DNA from 3 places in the Paenibacillus physcomitrellae genome. Region 1 is predicted to be linked to each of the others. Evidence: predicted binding sites of a transcription regulator. Region 1 holds the regulator's gene; each other region holds the start of a gene.
The links. The regulator Rex, encoded in region 1, represses fermentation and respiration genes when NADH is low (regulators of the CRP and FNR family bind a similar motif). The targets are predictions, from matches to a motif close to TTGTGAAATATTTCACAA.
Positions count from the first base shown of each region.

Region 2: the regulator Rex is predicted to act here: its motif matches at 1,591-1,608, upstream of adhE (bifunctional acetaldehyde-CoA/alcohol dehydrogenase).
Region 3: the regulator Rex is predicted to act here: its motif matches at 1,152-1,169, upstream of pflB (formate C-acetyltransferase).

Region 1 covers NZ_CP022584.1:1,122,357-1,125,642, reverse strand. Annotated here, with positions in the region: gene dinG (ATP-dependent DNA helicase DinG) at 1-1,186, shown strand, start outside; gene CBE73_RS05105 (redox-sensing transcriptional repressor Rex) at 1,188-1,835, shown strand; gene CBE73_RS05100 (amidohydrolase) at 1,825-3,129, shown strand; gene CBE73_RS05095 (cell wall elongation regulator TseB-like domain-containing protein) at 3,183-3,286, shown strand, end outside.
Region 2 covers NZ_CP022584.1:1,276,069-1,279,354, reverse strand. Annotated here, with positions in the region: gene CBE73_RS05905 (hypothetical protein) at 1-419, shown strand, start outside; gene CBE73_RS05900 (Crp/Fnr family transcriptional regulator) at 630-1,346, opposite strand; gene adhE (bifunctional acetaldehyde-CoA/alcohol dehydrogenase) at 1,781-3,286, shown strand, end outside.
Region 3 covers NZ_CP022584.1:1,272,590-1,275,875, reverse strand. Annotated here, with positions in the region: gene adhE (bifunctional acetaldehyde-CoA/alcohol dehydrogenase) at 1-926, shown strand, start outside; gene pflB (formate C-acetyltransferase) at 1,244-3,286, shown strand, end outside.

The DNA.
Region 1 (3,286 bases):
CGTCAAACGGCTCCTTCCGGCCAAACGGCCGGAACAGTGGGAGACCTTTGGCCTGCTGGAGAACCAGATTCACGTGACTATCAGTGAAGTGCTGAGAAAGGGAGACCGGCTGGTTGCCGAAATCAAGGAAGAGCAGGATGACTACGGCGTTGACGGGTTGTTGACCGATATCAGCGGCTTGTTCAAGGATCTTGGCAGCGAACGTGACTCGCTGCGCTTCTTCATGAAGCTGGACAACGAGGAAACGGTGTACTGGCTTGAAGGAAACGGTCATTACCGCAGCAAATCCTTGCAGCTTTATGCCGTTCCGATTGATGTAAGCGAACAGCTGAAGAATTACTTCTTTGACAAGAAAAAAAGCGTAGTCATGACCTCGGCCACCTTGACGGTCGACAAGAGCTTCCAATATATGATCGATCAGCTCGGCCTCCAGGCAGCAAGTGAAGAGGAGCGTCTGTTGACGGCTATTCTTCCGTCACCGTTCAATTACAGAGAGCAGGCGCTGCTGGTAATTCCGAGGGATTTCCCAAGTGTGAAGGGCAGCGTCGGAGATGCGCATTTCGTCAATACGCTCGTGGATTCCTTAGCAGAATCAGCTGTGGCAACGAACGGAAGGATGCTGGTGCTGTTCACCTCGTACCGGATGCTGAAGCAGGTATACGAGCCGCTTAAAGAGCAATTATCGGCTCATAATATAACGGTCATCGGGCAGGGCATGGACAGCGGCAGCCGGACTAAGCTAACCCGGCGTTTCCAAAGCAAAGACGCTTCAGTCCTGCTGGGTACAAGCAGCTTCTGGGAAGGCGTGGACATTCCGGGAGATGCGCTGACAAGCCTGGCGATTGTCCGGCTTCCGTTTCAGCCGCCTAACCATCCGCTGGTGGAGGCCAAAAGCGAACGGCTGCAGCAGCAGAAGAAAAATCCGTTCACCAAGCTTTCCGTCCCGCAGGCGGTTATCCGTTTCAAGCAGGGCTTTGGCCGGCTGGTGCGTTCTTCTAGAGATAAAGGCATTGTCATCGTATACGATACTCGTATTCTGGATTCTTATTACGGCAAATATTTCTTGTATTCTCTACCTGGACCCAAAATGGAGCATATGCCACTAAGCCAGATGGTTCCGCGGATTACGGAGTGGCTGGAACCTATGGAAAACGACGCCGAAACAGGCGCAGCAAAGGGTGAATAAGATGAAATCGGAAAAAATTTCGGATGCCGTCGTTCGGCGCATGCCGGTTTATCTGCGGTATCTAAACGAACTGCAGAACCGGGATGTCATGACGGTATCCTCTCAGGAACTTGGACAAAATCTCGATTTAAACCCCGCTCAAATCCGCAAGGATCTGGCTTACTTCGGCGATTTTGGCCGTAAAGGCATCGGCTATGATGTGGCTTATTTAATCGAGAAGATCCGCCAGATTCTCAATCTGGATCAGGAAATCAGCGTAGCGCTGGTGGGTGCCGGTAATCTTGGCCAGGCACTCTCCAATTACAACATGTATTTGAAAGACAACATGAAGATTGTCGCTGTATTTGACATCGCTGAAGCCAAAATCGGAAGCCAGATCAATTATCTGACCGTCCAGCCGATCACAGAGCTGCCTGAAACCGTCAGAAATTTAGGCATACGCATCGGGATTATTACGGTTCCTCATTGGGAGGCCCAGCGGGTGGCGGATCAGCTGGTGGAGGCAGGTATTCAGGCCATCCTCAACTTTGCTCCGGTGATTTTGAAGGTTCCGGCGGAAGTACGGGTACATGCTGCAGACTTTACAACTGATTTGTTAAGTTTGGCTTATTATTTGGATCAAGGAAAGGAAAGTTCAAATGAGTCGTAAATGGTTGATTAAAAACGGGACTTTCGCGGTCATGAACCCCGAGAAACCGGTTATTAACGGATATATGCTGGTTGAGAATGACCGAATCTTGTATATAGGCGAAACCCTGCCAGAGGGAGCAGAGGGCGAAGGCGTAGAAAGCTTTGACGGCTCCGGTTTGTTGTTCCTTCCGGGTCTAGTCAATACGCATGGACATGCAGCTATGTCGCTGCTCCGGGGTTATGGCGATGATCTGGCGCTTCAGGTCTGGCTGCAGGAGAAGATGTGGCCAATGGAAGCCAAGTTTACCAGCGAAGATGTATACCATGGAACGGCGCTTTCCGTGCTGGAAATGCTGAAGGGCGGAACCACAACCTTCCTCGATATGTACGACCATATGGATCAGGTCGGTAAAGTCGCTCAAGAGAGCGGTATCCGGGCTGTGCTGACCCGCGGGGTTATCGGTCTTTGTCCGCCGGAAGTACAGACAGCCAAGCTTCAGGATGCGGTCAGCTTCGCCAAACAATGGCATGGAGCAGCAGACGGAAGAATCACAGCGATGATGTCTCCTCACGCTCCTTACACCTGTCCGCCGGATTATATTGAGAAGATCGTTCAGGCTGCACATGATCTGGATCTCCCGCTGCATACCCATATGTCCGAGACGCGGGCCGAGGTGGAGCAAAATGTCCGGGATTACGGCGTTCGTCCGGTAGAGCATTTGCTTAAAGTGGGCTTGTTCTCCCGTCCGTCGCTGGTAGCTCATGCGGTTCATTTGACCGATGAAGAGATTGCCATCCTTGCCGAGCATCATGTGGGTGTTTCTCATAACCCGGGAAGCAACCTGAAGCTCGCCAGCGGCGTTGCACGGGTAGTAGATTTGCTGAAGGCCGGGGTTACGGTTTCACTTGGTACGGACGGCCCGGCAAGTAACAACAATCTGGATATGCTGGAAGAAATTCGTCTGGCCGCTTTGATTCATAAAGGGGTTTCGGGGGATCCAACAGCAGTTCCTGCTTTAGAAGCTTTGAAAATGGGTACAGAATACGGTGCAAAATCCCTGTTCCTTCCGGAGGTAGGACGGCTGGAAGCCGGCATGAAAGCCGACTTCATTGCTTTGAATGTAGAGCAGGCTCATTTCCTTCCGAAAACGGATTATATTTCGCATACCGTATACTCTGCAGGGGCTAAAGATGTGGAGCATGTATGGGTTGACGGGCGGCAAGTGGTGAAACACGGTGAATGCCTCACTTTGGATGAAGAGCGTATTCGCTTTGAAGCACAGAAGGCATTTGAAGGTCTCCTTGCCCGCTAAAGAATCGGCTTGCTTGAGGGGAAGCGGAGCAGGGAGAGGAGTGTAGAAGGGGTTTGAGAACAAAAACAAAATGGATTCTGATTTCAATTCTGGTGGCTGCGGCGGTTCTCTTTGGTCTATACCGATATTATGTGTATGTCATGCAGGATACATGGAC
Region 2 (3,286 bases), 150 kb from region 1:
ATAACGGGTTATCCTGGGCGGTTAAAGTGAACGGGTCCGATGCAGAAGCTGCTTCATGGGACAAAACAATGCATAGTGGCGACGAAGTGCTGGTGTATTTGAAAGGCAAAGACGGAGCTACGGCCTCGTCATTAACCCCTGTGGTGCTCAATATTTCAGGCGGATTGTCCAAGCCGAGCCTGCAGTATTACTTCGTTAATATCTACCAGGCCAATCTGACAGTTAGAAGCGTTCTCAAGCAGTGCGGTTTGATTCAGCTTAATGAAGGGAGCCGGCTTGTGGCGTCTGTCAATGGATATACCGGAAGCATCAATGAGCGATGGGTCGTCAAGCTGAATAATAAAAAGCTGCTGCAAAGCGGTCTGGATATTTCGCTTCAGCCCAGCGACAAACTGGAGGTCGTGCTGAGTAAAATTTAAGGCCAGCAGCAAGACATTTAGAAACAACAAAGAGGTTTCGAGCGAAAGTCTAGTGAGCGCCTAGCGAATGTCGAGAGTATGTTGAGAGTAAGTTGAGTGTAAGTCGGGTGTAAATTAAAAAAGCTCTGTCCGTGTAAACGGGCAGAGCTTTTTGTGAGTACAGAGGGAAAGGGATAAAAATGATTAGAAAATGTGGTAGTAAAATAGAAATTAGATCCGGCAAATTTCATTTGGACAGAGCTCGCAGTGGCAGATGTCCTGCAGCATGACGAGGTCTTTAATGACGATCATGCCGTTTTCGTATTCCAGCGCGTCTTTCTTGCGCAGATCGCTCAGCATCCGGTTGACGCTTTCGCGCGTGGCGCCGATCATGTTCGAAAGATCGGTGTGCGTAATCTTTTTATTAATGAGGATCGTGTCGCCTTGCTGTTCCCCATAAGTATTGCTGAGGCGGATCAAGGTCGAGCAGAGTGCCCCCGGTTTGCCGTACATCATCAGGTCTCTGAATTTGGTTTGGGTCAGGCGGTGATGAATGCCCATCCATTTCATGAAGTCGATTGCGAAATCGCAGTGCTGGCAGATGAGAACTTCCAGGTCTTTATTTTCCACGATGCCGACTTCGCAATCCTCGAGGACTTCCGCTGTAAAACCGTGCTTCGAGCTGAAGAATGGATCGGCCTGGCCGATCAGGTCTCCACGTCCGTACATATATAGGATGAGTTCTTTGCCCTCATCTGTCGACTTGGTCATTTTAACGCGTCCGCGTTTGATGTAGAATAATTTATCCGACACATCACCTTCCCAGAACAGATGGGAGCCTTCGGCGTAGTTTTTGTCTTTCATGATGACAAGCAGTCGATTGAAGTTCTGTTCCGAAAAACAATTTGTATTCCCTTGGGTTTCAACGCTGTTCATTTGCTCGCTCATTTTTGGTTTCCCCTTTGTACTCCAAATTTTTCTCAAATTTTTAAATTAATTATAACCTGTATGACATGGAAAAGGGGGCTTTCCAAAGCTTAAAAAGTGGCAAAATTTTAAACATTGTGACTATTTTCACTTAAAAGAGGGCAGCAGATGAATATTTGTGAGTAGTAAACGATAAAACGATCTAGTTATCCTTGATTTAGAAATAGACAGCTTAAGCTAGGCGTGTTTTCAAATTAGTCAAACATTGTGAAATAATTCACTACCAAAAATAAAATGGTTGTGCTATGATAAATCCGTAAAGAAGAACGGTAAGGCGATTCGGCGCGGCATACTTTGTAACAAAGTGTTACAAAGTATCGTAAAGACAAAGCAAGGCCGCCGGGCTGCTCCGCCCGACCTATAAAACTTGTTCAATTATCAGGAGGATGAGAGAGATGGCCGTAAAAAATGAAGCAGCTTCAAACGTAAAGCAGGCCGTACAGCCTGCACAGGAGTACATCCAGGGTTTGATCGACAAAGCGAAAAAAGCTTCCGAAGCTTTCATGAGCATGGATCAGCAGCAAATCGACGACATTGTGCAGGCGATGGCTCTGGCCGGGCTCGACAAACACATGTATCTCGCCAAGAAAGCCGTTGAAGAAACGGGCCGCGGGGTATACGAAGACAAAATCATTAAAAACATGTTCGCTACCGAATACATCTGGAACAGCATCAAATATGACAAGACGGTTGGCGTAATTGAAGACAATCCTTACGAAAGCTTCCAGAAGATCGCTGAGCCGGTCGGCATTATCATGGGGATTACGCCGGTGACAAATCCGACTTCCACCACGATCTTCAAATCGCTGATCGCCATCAAGACACGCAACCCGATCATTTTCGGCTTTCACCCTTCCGCACAGGAATGCAGCCGCGAAGCCGCTAAAATCCTGCTGGAAGCCGCTGTGAAACATGGCGCTCCCGCCGATTGCATCCAATGGATCGAACAGCCTTCCATGGACCGCACCAACGCTTTGATGAATCATCCTGACGTAGCCTGCATTCTCGCCACCGGCGGTTCCGCCATGGTGAAAGCAGCTTACAGCTGCGGCAAACCGGCTCTCGGCGTAGGTCCTGGTAACGTACCTTGCTTCATTGAGAAAAGCGCTGATTTGGATCAAGCGGTCAATGATTTGATCCTGTCCAAAACGTTTGACAACGGCATGATCTGCGCATCCGAACAAGCGGTAATCATCGAAGAGCCCGTGTTTGATCAAGTGAAGAAGAAAATGATCGCAAACGGCTGTTATTTTGTCAACAAAGAAGAAGCCGCCAAGCTGACGGCCGGAGCCATTGTGGCCGAAAAATGCGCCGTTAATCCGGCAATCGTCGGTCAGCCAGCCGTTAAAATCGCCGAAATGTGCGGCATTCAGGTGCCGGCAGGAACCAAAATCCTCATCGCTGAAATTGACGGCGTAGGACCTAAATTCCCGCTGTCCGCCGAGAAGCTCAGCCCTGTCCTGGCCTGCTACAAAGTAAAAACCGCTGAACAAGGCATCGACCTTGCGGAACAGGTTGTTCACTTCGGCGGCATGGGACACTCGTCGGTCATACATTCGAACAATGATGAAATCATCCAGAAATTTTCGGACCGTCTGCCAACCTGCCGGATCCTGGTGAACCAGCCTTCTTCGCAGGGCGGCATCGGCGACATCTACAACACGAACCTGCCATCGCTGACGTTGGGCTGCGGCTCTTATGGACGCAACTCCACTTCGTCGAATGTGACCGCCGTCAACCTGATCAACGTGAAAAGGGTGAACCATCGTACCGTGAACATGCAGTGGTTTAAAGTACCTTCCAAAATCTATTTTGAAAAAGGCGCAACCCAGTACCTGACCAAAATGCCGGACATTACCCGTGTCATGATCGTTACCGACCCTATGATGGTGAAACTGGGT
Region 3 (3,286 bases), 150 kb from region 1:
TGTTCTATGAATATCCGGACACCGATTTCCACAACCTGAAACAGAAATTCATGGATATCCGCAAACGGACCTACAAATACCCTAGCTTGGGTCAAAAAGCAAAATTCGTAGCGATCCCGACAACATCCGGTACAGGTTCCGAAGTTACGCCGTTTGCAGTTATTACTAATAAAGAAGTCGGCAACACCAAATATCCTTTGGCCGATTACGAGCTGACGCCGGACGTTGCGATCATCGACCCTGAATTCGTCTACAGCCTGCCTAAAGTAGCCGTTGCCGATACCGGCATGGACGTGCTGACTCATGGTATCGAAGCTTATGTATCCGTTATGGCAAACGATTATACGGACGGCCTGGCGATCAAAGCGATTCAGCTGGTGTTCCAATATCTCGAGAAATCGGCTTTGACCGGCGACAAACTCGCCCGCGAGAAAATGCACAACGCTTCGACTCTGGCCGGTATGGCCTTCGCCAATGCGTTCCTGGGCATCAACCACAGCTTGGCGCATAAATGGGGTGGTCAATATCATACCGCTCACGGCCGTACCAACGCGATCCTGCTGCCGCATGTCATCCGCTATAATGCGAAGAAACCTACGAAATTTGCAGCTTGGCCTAAATACACCAACTTCGTAGCCGACCAGCGTTATGCCGAAATCGCCCGCATCCTGGGGCTGCCTGCCCGCACCACGGAAGAAGGCGTGAAGAGCCTGATCAACGCCATCCGCGACCTGAACAAAAAGCTGGGTATTCCAGAGTCGTTCCAGGCGCTCGGATTTGATCCAAAAGATTTTGAATCGAATGTAGATTATCTGGCAGACCGCGCTTTCGAGGATCAATGCACAACCGCCAATCCTAAACTACCGCTGGTGACCGAGCTTGCGGAAGTTTACAGAGACGCCTTCTACGGACGTTTCGAAGAGTAAACGGAAACCAGGTCTTACAGGTTTAATCGACATCAATAGAGACAAAGCTGCGATAACGGACCAAACTCGCTAGAATTGTGAAAAAAGTGACAAACATCACGGCGATTGTGATGTTTGTCACATCCTTTTTACCGGGGATAAGCTATGATGAAACCATAAAAGATCCCGTACGAAAGCGGTGGGGCAGCTGAAGTAAACCTTGAACTGGCCTCATCAGACTCTGAATTGTGAAATCTATCACAAATTTTAGGGATCTCGAGGCGGAGGATAACCTTCAAGCCTTCGTACTCCAAACTATATAAATGGAGGGATTACAAATGTCGGTGATTGAAAAAGAAACAGCAGCTACGCAGAATGCCTGGAGAGGCTTTAAACCGGGCAAATGGATGAGAGAGGTCAATACGGCCAATTTCATCGATACCAACATCAAACCTTATGAAGGAAACGAATCCTTTCTGCAGGGCGCAACGGCTAACACCAAAGCTTTGTGGGAAATCGTATCCGACCTGTCCAAGAAAGAAAGAGAAGCTGGCGGTGTGCTGGACGTAGACGTTAACACGCCTTCGACGATCACTTCCCACGCTCCCGGATTTCTGGATAAAGACAAAGAACAAATCGTAGGTGTGCAGGGCTCCGCTCCGTTCCAACGGACGATTCGTCCAAACGGCGGCGTGAGAATGGTCATTACGGCTTGTAAAGCTTATGGCTTTGACCTTCCGCCAGAAATCGTTGACTTGTATACGAATGTACGTAAAACGCATAACCAAGGTGTATTTGATGCTTATACCGCTGAAATGAGAGCAGCCCGTCATACCGGCATCATCACCGGCTTGCCCGATGCTTACGGCCGCGGCCGCATTATCGGCGACTACCGCCGCGTAGCTTTGTACGGGGTAGACTTCCTGATCAATCAAAAACAAGATGAACTGAAAGATATGGAAGTAGACGTGATGGACGTCGATGTTATTCGTCTCCGCGAAGAGCTGTCCGAACAGATCCGCGCTTTGGGTGAATTGAAGCAGCTTGGCGAAATGTACGGCTTTGACATCTCCAGACCGGCCAACAACGCCAAAGAAGCTTTCCAATGGCTGTATTTCGGTTATTTGGCAGCCGTTAAGGAACAAGACGGCGCGGCAATGTCCCTTGGCCGTGTATCTTCTTTCCTTGATGCTTATATCGAACGTGACCTTGCCGAAGGTACAATGACAGAAGAACAAGCACAGGAACTGGTTGACCATTTCGTGATGAAGCTGCGGATCGTGAAGTTCCTCAGAACTCCTGAATATAACGAGCTTTACAGCGGCGACCCTACCTGGGTAACGGAATCCATCGGCGGCATGTCCGTAAATGGAACCACCAAAGTCACCAAAAACAGCTTCCGTTTTCTGCATACTCTGTACAACCTGGGTCCTGCACCGGAACCAAACCTGACGGTTCTCTGGTCCGACAAGCTGCCTGAAGCGTTCAAAAAATATTGCGCCAAGGTATCCATCGAAACCAGCTCGATCCAATACGAAAACGACGATCTGATGCGTCCGATCTACGGCGACGATTATGGCATCGCCTGCTGTGTATCCGCTATGCGCATCGGCAAACAAATGCAGTTCTTCGGAGCACGTGCCAACCTGGCCAAAGCTTTGCTGTACGCCATCAACGGAGGTAAAGACGAAAGATACGGCACACAAACCGCGCCGGAATTCCCGGCCATTACTTCCGAATATCTGGACTACGACGAAGTGATGAAGCGTTTTGTGCCGATGATGGAATGGCTGTCCAAACTGTATGTGAATACGCTGAACGTGATCCACTACATGCATGACAGATATGCTTACGAACGGATTGAAATGGCGCTGCATGACCGCGACATCCTCCGCACGATGGCTTGCGGCATCGCCGGCTTATCGGTCGTTGCGGACTCCCTGAGCGCGATCAAATACGCCAAAGTCAAACCGATCCGAAACGAAAACGGCATCGCCGTTGATTTTGAAATCGAAGGCGACTTCCCTTGCTACGGCAACAATGACGACCGTGTCGACAGCATTGCGGTCAACCTGGTTGAAACCTTTATGAGCATGATTCGCAAACATAAAACGTACCGCAACGCTTTGCCAACCCAATCGATTCTGACCATCACCTCCAACGTGGTGTACGGTAAGAAGACAGGTACAACACCTGATGGCCGCAAAGCCGGCGAACCGTTTGCACCGGGCGCAAACCCTATGCACGGCCGTGACAAGAAAGGCGCTCTCGCTTCCTTGAGTTCGGTAGCCAAACTGCCTTATGAACACAGCCTTGACGGTATTTCCAACACGTTCTCGATCGTCCCTAAAGCGCTGGGTAAAGAAGCGGAAACACGCAAA